2 regions of the Halomonas sp. EF61 genome follow, and region 1 is predicted to be linked to the other one. Evidence: riboswitches for the same ligand, from Rfam matches in the RefSeq annotation. Region 1 holds a riboswitch; the other holds the start of a gene.
What was found. Region 1 has a riboswitch for thiamine pyrophosphate ahead of tenA (thiaminase II). Riboswitches for the same ligand answer to the same signal wherever they lie in the genome.
Positions count from the first base shown of each region.

Region 2: another riboswitch for thiamine pyrophosphate. It lies ahead of NFI08_RS10520 (sodium:solute symporter family protein); the one in region 1 lies ahead of tenA (thiaminase II).

Region 1 is NZ_JAMSHM010000002.1:543,463-550,498, forward strand. Features, by position in the region: gene NFI08_RS11375 (OpgD/OpgG family glucan biosynthesis protein) at 1-869, shown strand, start outside; gene mdoH (glucans biosynthesis glucosyltransferase MdoH) at 869-2,770, shown strand; TPP riboswitch at 2,834-2,986, shown strand; gene tenA (thiaminase II) at 3,068-3,736, shown strand; TPP riboswitch at 3,891-4,025, shown strand; gene thiC (phosphomethylpyrimidine synthase ThiC) at 4,103-6,055, shown strand; gene NFI08_RS11395 (acetate/propionate family kinase) at 6,340-7,036, shown strand, end outside.
Region 2 is NZ_JAMSHM010000002.1:350,866-357,901, reverse strand. Features, by position in the region: gene NFI08_RS10530 (3-oxoacyl-ACP reductase) at 1-701, shown strand, start outside; gene NFI08_RS10525 (LLM class flavin-dependent oxidoreductase) at 701-1,990, shown strand; gene NFI08_RS10520 (sodium:solute symporter family protein) at 2,106-3,551, opposite strand; TPP riboswitch at 3,632-3,734, opposite strand; gene NFI08_RS10515 (hypothetical protein) at 3,794-4,582, opposite strand; gene NFI08_RS10510 (sensor domain-containing diguanylate cyclase) at 4,754-6,433, shown strand; gene NFI08_RS10505 (TolC family outer membrane protein) at 6,910-7,036, shown strand, end outside.

The DNA of each region.
Region 1 (7,036 bases):
GCGCCTACCGCTTCGACATCACCCCGGGCAAGCGCACCCAGGTCGACACCGAGGCACGCCTGTTTGCCAGGGAAGACGTCGAGAAGCTCGGCGTCGCACCGCTGACCAGCATGTTCCTGCATGGCGAGATGGATCGCCGCCAGGAGGACGACTACCGCATCCGGGTACATGACTCCAGCGGCCTGCTGATGGCCACCAGCACCGGCGAGTGGACCTGGCGCGTGCTGGAAAACCCCGAAAGCCTCCAGATCTCCGGGCTGCAGGACACCTCGCCCAAGGGCTATGGCCTGGTCCAGCGGCCCCAGCACTTCAACGCCTACCTGGACATGGAGGCCCGCTACGAGCGTCGCCCCAGTCAGTGGGTCGAACCCCAGGGCGAGTGGGGTGAAGGCCATGTCGAACTGGTGGAGATCCCCACCGACAGCGAGGCCCACGACAACATCACCGCCTACTGGGTGCCCGCCACCCCGCTGATGGCCGGCGACTCCCGCACCTACCGCTACCGTACCTGGACCTTCGGCGACACCCCCACGGCCGAACCGCTGGCTCGAGTGGTACGTTCGCGCCAGGGCTGGGGCGGTGTGCCGGGACAGAGCGCCCCCCCCGACGAGCGCCTGCGCCAGTTCATCATCGACTTCCGAGGCGGTGAGCTCGCGGGACTCGACCCCAGCCAACCGGTCGAGATGACGCTGACCACCTCCAGCGGCGAGACCGCCGAGGCCAAGGTCACACCGCTGCCGGACGATGACACCTGGCGCGCCAGCTTCACGCTGCTGCCCGACGGCGACCAGCCCGCTGATATCCGCCTGACCCTCATGCTTCGTGGCGAGCGCCTGAGCGAAACCTGGAACAGCATCTGGAGCCCCTGATGAACGCCCATACTCCCGAGGTACCCTGGCCACGCCTGCGACGTCTTGGCGTCGGCCTGGCCATTGCCGCCACCACGGCGCTGGGGGTCTGGACCATGTTCAGGATCCTCTACGTGGAGGGCATCAGTCCGCTCGAGATGGCGATCATCGGCCTGTTCGCGATCACCTTCGGCTGGATCACCATGGCCTTCTGGAGCGCGCTGATCGGCTTCGTGCTCAACCTGACCGGGCGTGACCCGCTGAGCCTGAAGCCGCGCCATTCCTATCCCATGCGGCCCGAAGGCTCCCACTCCCGCACCGCCCTGGTGATGCCGATCCACAACGAGGACGTGCTGCGAGTCGCCGCCGGACTCGAGGCCACCTGCAAGGATCTGGATGACCTGCCGCAAGGCATCGAGGTGGAAGCCTTCGTGCTCAGCGACAGCACCGACGACGAGGTGGTGGCCGAGGAAAAGGCCGCCATGGCCGAGCTGCAGAAGCGTCTGGAAGGCCACTGCCAACTGCACTACCGCCACCGTGACAGTAACGTCGGGCGCAAGGCAGGCAATCTGGGCGACTTCTGCACCCGCTGGGGCAGCCACTACGACTACATGCTGGTGATCGACGCCGACAGCCTGATGAGCGGCACGACCGTCATCGAGCTGATCGACGAGATGATGGCCAACCCGCGCCTTGGCCTGTTGCAGACGGTGCCGATTCCGGTGCGCCAGGACAGCCTGTTTGGCCGCGCCAACCAGTTCGCTGCTGCACTCTATTCGCCGATGCTGGCCAGCGGTCTGAGCTTCTGGCACGCCACCGCGGCCAACTACTTCGGCCACAACGCCATCATTCGCGTGGACGCCTTCACCGATGCCTGTGGCCTGCCGGAGCTGCCCGGCAAGCCGCCGCTGGGAGGCGATATCCTTAGCCACGACTTCGTCGAGGCGGCGCTGCTGCGCCGTGCCGGCTGGCAGGTGCGCATGCGCACCGACCTGGGCGGCAGCTTCGAAGAAATGCCGAGCCATATCCTCGACTACGCCAAGCGTGACCGCCGCTGGGTCCAGGGCAACCTGCAGCATATGCGCCTGCTTGGCGGACGCGGACTGCACGTGCTCAGCCGTCTGCACTTCTTCTTCGGTGCCCTCGCCTACCTGTCGTCGCTGGTGTGGCTGGCGATCCTGGTGATCAGCACCATCGACGCCCTGATCCGGGCGTTGGTGCCGACCAACTTCTTCACCTCGAGTTCGCAGCTGTTTCCCGACTGGCCGATCGCCCCGCCCAACCTGATCATGCCGCTGCTGATCGGCACCCTGGGCATGCTGCTGATGCCCAAGGTGCTGGGGCTGGTGCTGGGCCTGATCCAGAACCCGCAGGCCTACGGCGGACGGGCCCGGCTCGTCGCCAGCATGCTGCTGGAGACGCTGTTTGCCATGCTCATCGCGCCCTTGATGATGGTGTTCCACAGTCGTTTCGTGATTCAGGTACTGAGCGGCCGCACCGTGGCCTGGGATCCACAGTCCCGCGAGGGACGCGCCCTGCCCTGGAAGGAAGCCTTTCGCCACACCTGGCTATGGTCACTGATCGGCGCCTTGTGGGCGCTGGTGACCTGGGCCTTCACCCCGAGCTTCTTCATCTGGCTGACGCCGGTGTGGCTCGGCCTGGTGATGGCCGCCCCGCTGGTCCGCTGGAGCTCCAGCCTGAGCATCGGCCGGGCCCTGAGGCGCGCCGGCCTGTTGCTGGTCCCGAGCGAGACCCACCCCCCGGCGGTGGTAGGCGAGCTTCGCGTCGCCGAGGCACCACCGCCGCCGGCCACCCCGGCCGAGCCGCCACGGGAAATCCCCCGCGAGATGCCGGTGCAGTCCTTTCGCGAGCACGGCACGGAATCGGCGCCGGAGGTCTCCGGCGAGAAGTCCATCGACTGAGCCGGATCCCGCCCGCTTTCACCCTGGTGGACACCCCGGCAAGCCGTGCTAGACTCGATCCAGACTCGCTTGACGGGGTGCCGGTGAATCCGGCTGAGATGGCGCAGGGCCAGGTGATGAACCACCGGCCGCCAGCGCCGATCCCGTGGAACCTGATCCGGGTGCGGTGTGGCCTCACACCTTGAACCGGCGTAGGGAATCAGGCGGTGGTGCCAGCCCCTGCGCGCGCACCTCCCTCCTTTCTCGTCGCCGTGTCCTTTGCCGCCGCCCTCCGGATCCGCAACAACCGGAGGCAACATGGGCTACCGCTTTACCGATCTTGTCGACGCCTGCCGCGATGACTGGCACGCCTACATCGAACACGACTTCGTGCTCGCCCTTGGCCGTGGTGAACTGGCCGACGCCAGCTTCCGTCACTATCTGAAGCAGGACTATCTGTTTCTGCTGCAGTTCTCCCGGGCCTACGCCCTGGCGGCCTACAAGAGCCACAGCCTCGACGAGCTGCGCGGCGCCTTCGACGGCATGAAGACCATCCTCGACGTGGAACTCGGCCTGCATCTCGCCTTCTGCCGCGACTGGGGCATCGGCGAGGCCGAACTCGCCGAGCTGCCCGAAGCCCGCGCCACCCTGGCCTATACCCGCTACGTGCTGGACGCCGGCAGCCGCGGCGACCTCCTGGACCTGCACGTGGCGCTGGCCCCCTGCATGGTCGGCTACGCCGATATCGCACGAAACCTCAACGCCCGCCCGGACACCCTGCGCGGTGCCGACAACCCCTTCGACGCCTGGATCGCCATGTACGAAAGCGACGACTTCCAGGCCGCCGCACGCCAGGAGCAGGCCTGGCTCGATGATCAGCTTGGCCAGGTATCCGGCGAGCGCTTTGCGCGACTGTCACGGATCTTCGCCGACGCAACACGACTCGAGATCGACTTCTGGCAGATGGGACTCGATCTAAGCGACTAACACGACTAGGCGCTGTCCGAAAAGTCGACGAGCGAAGGTTAGACAAGGCAAAAATCGGTGAGAAAGCGCAGTTTACGGGGTGTAAATGAGCATTTTGATCCGATTTTTAACGCCGTATTACCGAGCGCAGGCACTTTTCAGACAAGCCCTAGCACCACGCTTGACGGGGGGCCGTAAGAGGCGGCTGAGATCATGCAGCGCATGGGACCCGTTGAACCTGATCTGGGGGTAACCCCGATGCCATGGCATCGCGGTGAGGACCAGCGTAGGGATCAAGCGCTCACGGCCCCGGCCACGACGCCCCCTCCTTCCTCACGCCATGCCCACTCAAACGCCAGCACCCAGTGCCGTGAGAAGGACAAGCCAATGCCGCTCGATCAACCCGTTTCCTCAAACAAACCCCGCCATAGTGCGCACTTCCTGGCCGAGACCGCCCAGGTCGACCAGGCCGCGGTTACGCCCCTGCCGGGTTCGCGCAAGGTCTATGTAAAGGGCTCCCGCGACGACCTGCGGGTGCCGTTTCGCGAGATTTCGCTGTCAGCGACCCGCACCTCCGGGGCCGATGAGGCCAACCCGCCGCTCTTGGTCTACGACACCTCCGGCCCCTACACCGATCCCCAGGTCGAGGTCGACCTGCGCCGCGGGCTTGCCGAGTTGCGCCGGCCCTGGATCGAGGAGCGCGACGACACCGAATGGCTCGATGGCCCGACCTCGGACTACGGTCGCCGGCGTGCCAACGACCCAACGCTCGCCCCGCTGCGTTTCGAACTGACCCGCACGCCGCGCCGCGCACGTCGTGGCGCCGACGGCAGCGCCGGCAATGTTACCCAGCTGCACTACGCCCGCCGCGGCATCATCACCCCGGAGATGGAGTTCATCGCCATCCGCGAGAACCAGCGTCGACAGGCCCTGGCCGATGGCTATCGAGGCAGCGACGAGGTCGAGCGCATCCTTGACCACCAGCATCCCGGGCAGGGCTTCGGCGCCCGTCTGCCAGAGGAGATCACCCCCGAGTTCGTGCGCCAGGAAGTCGCCGCCGGGCGCGCCATCATCCCCGCCAACATCAATCACCCGGAAGCCGAGCCGATGATCATCGGGCGCAACTTCCTGGTGAAGATCAATGGCAATCTGGGCAACTCGGCGGTGACCTCCTCCATCGAGCAAGAGGTCGAGAAGATGACCTGGGGCATCCGATGGGGCGCCGATACCATCATGGATCTGTCCACTGGCCAGAACATCCACGAGACCCGCGAGTGGATCATCCGCAACTCGCCGGTACCGATCGGCACCGTGCCGCTCTATCAGGCGCTGGAGAAGGTCAAGGGCGTGGCCGAGGACCTCACCTGGGAGGTGTTCCGCGACACCCTGATCGAGCAGGCCGAACAGGGCGTGGACTACTTCACCATCCACGCAGGCGTGCTGCTGCGCTACGTGCCGCTGACCGCCAACCGGGTCACCGGCATCGTCTCCCGCGGTGGCTCGATCATGGCCAAGTGGTGCCTTTACCATCACCAAGAAAGCTTCCTCTACACCCACTTCGAGGAAATCTGCGAGATCTGCAAGCAGTACGACGTGGCCTTCTCGCTGGGCGATGGCCTGCGCCCGGGCTCGGTGGCCGACGCCAACGACGAGGCCCAGATGGCGGAGCTCAAGACCCTGGGTGAGCTGACCCATATCGCCTGGAAGCACGACGTCCAGGTGATGATCGAAGGCCCCGGCCACGTGCCCATGCACCTGGTCAAGGAGAACATGGACAAGCAGCTCGAGTACTGCGACGAGGCGCCCTTCTATACCCTTGGGCCACTGGTGACCGATATCGCCCCGGGCTACGACCACATCACCTCTGGCATCGGAGCGGCGATGATCGGCTGGTACGGCTGCGCCATGCTGTGCTACGTCACCCCCAAGGAGCACCTGGGCCTGCCCGACAAGGACGACGTCAAGACCGGCATCATCACCTACAAGATTGCCGCCCACGCCGCCGACCTGGCCAAGGGGCATCCCGGCGCCCAGCGCCGCGACAACGCCCTGTCCAAGGCGCGTTTCGAGTTCCGCTGGGAGGACCAGTTCAACCTGGGCCTCGACCCTGACACCGCCCGCGCCTATCACGACGAGACGCTGCCCAAGGACTCCGCCAAGGTGGCCCACTTCTGCTCCATGTGCGGCCCCAAGTTCTGTTCCATGAAGATCAGCCAGGAGGTCCGCGACTACGCCCGCGACAACGGCCTGGAGGGTGACGGCGACGCCGTCATGGCCGGCATGGAGGAGCGCGCCCGGGTCTTCCGTGAACAAGGCGCTGAGCTGTACAAGGAGGTTTGAACAAGGAGGTCTGAGACAAGCCATTCCCCGGCGCATCCCCGGGCAGCGTTCGACTGCCCGGGGATCCACGTCTTGTACGCTCAGGCTTAGTCCCGCCGCACAAAGTTAGACAAAAGTCTAATCCAAAGATTCATGCACTTGACGCTCATCACGGCTTCGTCGGATCCACCAGCAAAGCCATTCGACTACCTCCCCAGGCCAATTATTCGCGCCCCGGGGCGGTGCTAGATTCGCCGCCATCCCACGCATTCTCGCCTCACCAAGGCGTCTTTTCTGGAGATGGCATGAAAGCCCCGATTCTGGTGATCAACTGCGGCTCCTCTTCGATCAAGTTCGCGCTGATCGAACAAGCACCCGAGGCTCCCAGACTGTCCGGCATCGCCGAGCGCCTGGGCAGCCACGAGGCTCGCCTCAAGCTGACAGACGAACACGGCAGCGCCCGTGATATCTCGCTTCCCCGTGCGACTCATGCCCTGGCGCTCAAGACCATCCTCGAGCACCTTGACGTCCACCGGCCCATCGGTATCGGCCACCGGGTGGTGCATGGCGGTGAGCGCTTCACCGCCGCCACCCTGCTCGACGACGCCGTGGTGCGCACCATTCGCCAGACCATCAGCCTGGCCCCCTTGCACAATCCAGCCAACCTCGACGGCATCGTTGCCACTCGCCGGCTGTTCGAGGCGTTGCCTCAGGTGGCGGTGTTCGACACGGCATTCCACCAGACCCTACCGCCCCACGCCTATCGCTACGCCATCCCCGAAGAGCTCTACAGCCGACACGGTATTCGTCGCTACGGCTTCCACGGCTCGAGCCATGCCTACGTGGCCAGCCGTCTGGCAGAGGTCAGCTCCCGTGGCGAGGGCGGCTGGCTGATCGCTCACCTGGGCAATGGCTGCTCCGCTACTGCGGTATGGGCCGGCAGAAGCCTGGACACCAGCATGGGCATGACCCCGCTGGAAGGCCTGGTGATGGGCACCCGCA
Region 2 (7,036 bases), 190 kb from region 1:
TGGCGCGCAGCTTCCTCGAGCAGGGCGCGCGGGTGGTGGTCAACTATCGACGCAGCGAAGAGGGCGCCAACGCGCTGGTAGCCGACTATCCCGAGCAAGCCTTGGCAGTGGCCGCCGACGTCTGTGATCGCAGCGCCGTCGATGCCATGTTCGCGCGTGCCCGCGAGCACTTCGGTGCGCCGGTCACCACCTTGATCAACAATGCGCTGCCGGACTTCGCCTTCAACGGCGACGCCCGCCCCGGTCCCGACGAGCTGACCTGGGAGCACCTCGATCATCAGCTTCAGGGCGTCGCCCGGGGGGCGCTGAACACGGTGCAGGCGGCGCTTGCCGGCATGCGTGAGGCCGGCTTTGGTCGCATCGTCAATATCGGTACCAACCTGTTCCAGAACCCGGTTGTGCCCTACCACGACTACACCGCCGCCAAGGCGGCGCTGCTGTCGCTGACGCGCACCCTGGCCCACGATCTGGGCCCGGACAGCATCACCGTGAACATGATCTCCGGGGGCCTGTTGCGCACCACCGATGCCTCCCGCGCCACGCCGGAGGCGGTGTTCGACCTGATCGCCGCCAGCACACCGCTGCGACGGGTGACCACGCCGCAAGAGTTTGCCGACGCTGCGCTACTGTTCGCCTCGCCCTGGTCGCGAGCGGTCACCGGCCAGAACCTGGTGGTCGACGGCGGACTGGTGAAGGACTGATGGCCAGCATGCACCTCAATCTGTTCATCATGGGCTGTGGCCACCACAAGGCGGCCTGGCGTCATCCCCGTTCCAGCGTCGAGCGCCTGGCCGATATCCGCTACTACGAGGAACTGGCGCGGCTCGCCGAGCGGGGTCGCTTCGATGCGGTGTTCTTCGCCGATGGTCACGCCGCGGGCAACGTCGCCGACGGTCCGCTGTGGACCCTGGAGCCCCTGACCATGCTGGCGGCCATGGCGCGGGCCACCGAACACATCGGGCTGATCTCGACCGTCTCCAGCACCTTCTATACGCCGTTTCACGCTGCGCGCATGCTGGCCTCGCTGGACCATATCTCCGGCGGACGCCTGGGCTGGAACCTGGTGACCTCGATGTTCGACAGCGAGGCGCGCAATCATGGGCTCGAGGCCATGCCGAGCCACGCCGAGCGCTATGCCCGGGCGGAGGAATTCGCCAATACCGTGCTGGCGCTGTGGGACTCCTGGTGTGACGACGCCCTGGTGAGGGATCGCCAGGGCGATTACGTCGACGCCAGCCGGGTCAGACCCGTTCACCATCACGGCGAGCACTTTCTGGTGGATGGCCCGCTGACGGTGCCGCGTCCGCCCCAGGGCCACCCGGTGCTGTTCCAGGCCGGCGCCTCGGATCAGGGCCGTGACCTGGCCGCGCGCTACGCCGAGGCCATCTACGCGGTGGCCTACGATCTGCCCTCCGCCCAGGCCTACTACAGCGATCTTCAGGCCAGGGTAAAGGCCGCCGGCAGACCGAAGGTCGCGATCATGCCGGGGCTCGTCACCTACGTCGGCTCCACCGAAGAGGAGGCCAGACGCAAGCAGAGGGAGCTCGACGAACTGTTGCCGGTGGACAGCTCCCGGCGCCAGTTGAGTCAGTTCATCGGTCAGGACGTGGGCGACTGGGAATTGGATGCCCCAGTACCCGAGCTGCCGCCACTGGAGGCCTTCAGCGGGCCCAAGGGGCGCTACGCCACGATTCTCCGGATCATCGAGAGCGAACGACCGACGCTGCGCCAGTTGCTGGGACGGCTCGCCGCCGGTGGCGGCCACTGCACCATGGTCGGCACCCCGGAGCGTATCGCCGACGAGATGCAGCGCTGGGTCGAGCAGGGCGGGGCGGACGGCTTCAACCTGATGCCGCCGTCGCTGCCGGACAGCATCGAGGACGTGGTCGAACAAGTGGTACCGGAACTGCAGCGCCGCGGGCTGTTTCGACGCGAGTACCAGGGCCGCACCCTGCGCGACCACCTGGGGCTGGCGCGTCCCGGGCGCTGATGAGCCGGAACTGCCAGGGCCCTTGATCGCCAGGCCTGGAAACGACAACAGCGGGACGCGTCAGCACGTCCCGCTGTTTTTTATCCCACCTTGCCAGGCTGTCAGCGTGGCGGTGTCAGCTCTGGAAACGCCGCACCAGACTGCCCATGCGGGTGAAGTCATAGTCCTGGCGGGATGGCAGCAGCTTCATCAGCACCAGCGAGACCAGCACCGGCACGAAGGCCGCCAGCAGGAAGGATTCCAGCAGGGTGGCGGTACCGCCGCTGGGAGACGGGAACATCGCCAGGCCGGCGACCAGGCCCGCAGCGGTGCTGAGGACCGCGTTGCGCCCGTCGTAGCGGCGATTGAATAGACCGAAGAACACCGGGAAGGCCGCCGCCGAGCACAGCAGGTCCGCCAGCAGGAACAGATAGAGCACGCTGTAGCCCTGGGCTGCCACCCAGGTCACCGGCACCGCTGCGGCGACGATCAGCCAGCGTGCCAGGCGCATCAGGGTGGCTTCGCTGGCCTGGGGCAGCAGCCGATGCATGTCGACGGCGATGATGCTGGAGGTGGCGTTGACGGTGGTATCGGCGCTGCTCATCACCAGGGCCAGACCCAGCGGAATCAAGGCCAGGGCGAACCACAGAGGCACCTCGGACAGCAGCACGCTGAACAGCGCCACCGAACCGTCTCCCTCGAGCCCGAGGCCGACGAAGGCCAGGCCGAACAGGCCCATCAGCACGATCACCGGAAAGTTGAACAGCCCTGCGATCCAGAAGCCCCGCCGCAGCACCTTGCTGTCCCGGGCGGCGTAGATGCGTTGCCAGGTACCCTGGTAGAACAGGCCGGTCAGCATCACTGCGATAAAGAACGTCAGACCGGCACGCAGGCCACCGGCATCGGTGACATCCAGCAACTGGGGCGCACGTTCCTGCAGGCCCTCGAGCGTCGGCGCGACGCCGCCGGCGGCCTGCCAGCCGAACACCAGCAGCAGCGCCAGCAACGGCAGGATCACCAGCATCTGTACCTTGTCGGTGAAGATGGTGGTGCGCAGGCCGCCATAGAAGGTGTAGAGCAGGGTCGCGATCATCACTACGCAGGCGGTCAGCCACAGCGGGATCGGCGCCAGCAGGGTGACCATATGGGCGATTGCGGTGAGGCCTGCCGCCAGCGAGATGAACAGATAGAACAGCATGATCGTCAGGGTGAAGGCGTACATGGTGCGCCCGTAGCGATGGATCACGAACTCGGTGAGGCCGTGGCCTTCGGGGATCAGCTCACGCATGCGTCGTCCCAGCGGGATCATCACCAGGCGCGGGACCATGGAACCCAGCGCATAGCCCAGTACCGCGCCGATGCCGCCCCAGGTGGCCGCCTGGGCGGGGCCGAACAGGATCCAGGTGCCCAGGGTGGTGGCCACCAGGGTCAACACCGTGGCGCGGGTGTTCTGGCTGTTGCGAGCCGAGATGTAGTCATCCAGGCCGCCCTGACGACGTCGGGCATAGATCAGGCCGGGGATGGCAAAGATGGCGGCGCACAGCAGAAGCCACAGCGCCGTCCAGGTGGGATCGAGCATCATCGAAAGAAGACCTCTTTCTTGTCGTTGTCCGCAGGGACCGGTGGACAGGCGGGACGAGCGGCGGACAGGAAGAAAGAGGAGATAACGCAACCATCCTTCCCTTCGCCGGCATGACCCGGATCAGGTTCAAAGGGTTACCGCGTGATGCGGAATCTCAGCCGTCAGGCTCCCCCAGGAATGCGCACAGCGTAGGACCGCCTCCGATGGCTGTCAATTGGCGCTTTGGCCGCAGCGACGGGGCGTCAGACGGTGGGCGAGGTGCGCAGGCTGTGCCAGCCATCGTAAAGCCAGTTCGCCGCCCGGCGTGGATCGATGTCAGCCATCGCCAGATAGCCATGACAGCAGGCCTCGCTGCTCGCTCGCGCAATGGTCGAGGCGTCGGTGGCGTCCATCACCAGGGTGCGTCGGTGCCCGCCGCCGCCGCGCAGGAAGGGAGCTGCGGGCGCGCGCTGGAACTCGACGCCTGCCGGCAGGGGCGCTGTCGAGTGATGCGTGTCGGGGTAGTCCGGGGCGCACAGGATGACTTCGAAGCCGAGCCGTTGTCCCTGGCGCGCCAGGTCGGCATTGACCGGGGAGTGGCCGGTCAGCACCAGACGCAAGGCCGGCTGGATCAGCACCTCGACGACGTCGTCGCCGATCTGGACCAGCGGACTGGTTGGCGTGGGTCGCTGCAGGTTCATGGACGTACTGCCCAGGCTGACGCGGCGAATCAGCGATGGCTGGCCGGCGAGCGTTGCATGGATGACCTCCAGGTGCACCAGGGTCTCGCTGCTCGGTGACAGGCGCTCGACCAGGCAGGGGGTGCCATCGTTGGCGTTGTTGTCGATATTGACCAGGCAGGCGCCGCCGTCCCGGGCCTGGGTCAGCAAGATGGGCTGTCCGGCGTACCTGGGGCCATCGGCATCGCTGGTGACGCTCAGGTGGGGGAAGGCGGGAGCAGGGGTGTCCAGGCGCGTGCACAGCCAGCTGGTATCCCCGCGATTGGCCAGCGTCAGGGCGTGTTCGATGGCGACAAGGTCCTGGTGGTTCATGGGCAGCTCCCGCGGCGGTGTCGGCGACGCCAGCATAACGTGGAAGCGGGCAAGCGAAATAATCCGGCATCTATAAGCATCTTTTCATAGGCTAGAGAAGACGGTATGCGAGCCGCCAGGGTATTGACCTGCTGCCGGTCCAGGGCAGGGCTTACGCAAGGAGATGTCCTCATGGAGCGTTTTGCCTGGGTGGAAGAGGCATTGGTGTCGTCCGGAACGGTGCTGGTACGCCTGACGCCGGAGTTGCAGGTGCACGACGTGGTCGGTGATGCCGTGCGCGTGCTGGGCGAGCCTGGAGACGTCTGGATCGGGCGGGGGCTGGCAGAACTGCCTGGCGAGGCTGCGGCGGTAGCTGAAGCCTGGGTCTCCCGGGGTGCCGCTCACGCTGCCAAGCCTTCGATGCCGCTGGAACTGGGCGATGGTAGCTGCTGTCGCCTGGCCGATGGTGGGCTGGTGCTGCGACTGTCGGCTCGGCAGAAGGCAAGCCGCGGTGTCATCGCGCGGATGGCCGACCACCTGCCGGTGATGGTGGCCTACGTCGACCGCGACTTCTGCTTCCGTTTCAACAATCGTGCCTACCTCGACTTCATCGGCCTGCCTGCCGAGGCGCTGATGGGGCAGCCGGTGTCTTCGGTGCTCGATGCAGACTCCTACGCCAAGATCCGGCCACGTTTCGATCTGGCGCTGGCGGGGCAGGAGGTCAGCTACGAGGATTCCCTGGTGCTCCAGGATGGTCGCCAGATCTACTTCAAGGTCCACTATCTGCCGGACCTGGTGGAAGATGAGGTGATGGGCTTCTACGCCATCATCCAGGACGTCTCCGAGTATCGCTCGATGATCAAGTTGTTACGGGATGTCCATACCGGGGTAAATCGCACCGATATCGGTGTATCAGAGATCGTCGACATGCTGCTGCGTGACGCCTTGAGCTACCTGAGGCTGGATATCGCGCTGGTCAGTCAGGTCGAGGGGGAGCGTTACACGGTGCGCTGGGCGGCCTCGGATACTGCGCCAGTAGGGGCCGGCGACAGCTTTGCACTGGGTGACACCTACTGTCGGCTGACCCTCGACGCCGATGACGTCTTCCATGCCCACCGCGCCGGTCAGGACGAGCGAGTCAAGGGCCACCCCTGCTACGAGAACTTTCAGCTGGAGACCTATATCGGTGCACCGCTGCGGATCCAGGGCAAGGTCTGGGGGACGCTGAACTTCTCCAGTCCGTCGGCGCGGCGGCACGCCTTCAGCGAGGTCGACATCGAGTTGGTCCGACTACTGGTCGGGGCCGTCGAACGTGTCATTTCCAACGAGATGGAGGTCGAGCGTATTCGCCTCGAACGTGATCAGCTGGAAGACCAGGCGATGACCGATGCCTTGACCGGACTCCCCAATCGAAGCCAGCTGGATCGCCACGTCACCCGCCTGATCGAGGAATGCGACAGTGGCGGGATGGTGTTCTCGCTGGCCGCGGTCGATATCGACTTCTTCAAGCAGGTCAATGATGGTTTCGGTCACGCGGCCGGTGACCAGGTGCTCACCTGGCTGGCGCAAACAGTAGCCAACTGCCTGCGTGATGGCGATCTGGTGGCGCGCACCGGCGGCGAAGAATTCGTGGTGGTCATGCGGCGCACCGCCTTGCCCGAGGCGATCAAGGCGGCCGAGCGGGTGCGTCGCGCGGTGGAAGGGGGGGAAATCACCCTGTCGGATGGACAGACGATTCGCATCACCATCAGCATAGGCGTCAGCCAGTATCGCAAGGGGGAGGGGTTTGCACCGCTGTTCGAGCGCGCCGACCGGCGCCTGTACAGCGCCAAGCGTAGTGGTCGCAACCGCATTGCCAGCCTGGATGAATAGCGCCCAGGTGTCGCCAGGTGCGGCGTTGTCATCGCTGACGTAGGACTTTGCTCGTTCTTTCGGTCTAGTCTTAAAGGATCAGTGTGGGTGGTTGGGTAATCTCAGGTGGCTGGGCTGAGGTGGCAGCGGCTGCCAGGCCTTGAAGCAACCTGCTTGGCGCATGACTGCCGCCGCTCCCGTGTACCTGAAGATGGTCTCTTGTCCCGCGTAATTTCGGAACTTTCCAGGTTTCAATGTGTTACCCGATTCCCTTCGGTGGCGGAATGCGATAGCGAGTATGAACTTTCTCATCTTTTGCGATGTGGTTTCCTACTGCGTCGATACTGCGTTGATCATGTTGCCTGCAAAAGAGTAGATAGGAGCTGTGTTCCTACAAAAGATGTGGGTAATATCGTACATCCGTTGTTAATAAAATATTACAAAGCAGTTGCGCAATGCCGGTGTTTGTCCCACCGGTGCGCAGGGGAAAAATCATCATGCATCTCAACAAGCTTGCGTTCGGCCTGGCGTTGGGCGGGTGGGCGTGCCTGCTTGCTCCGTCCGTGCTGGCAGAAAGTCTGCTGGAACTTCACGAGCTCGCGGTGGACAGCGATCCTCAGTTTC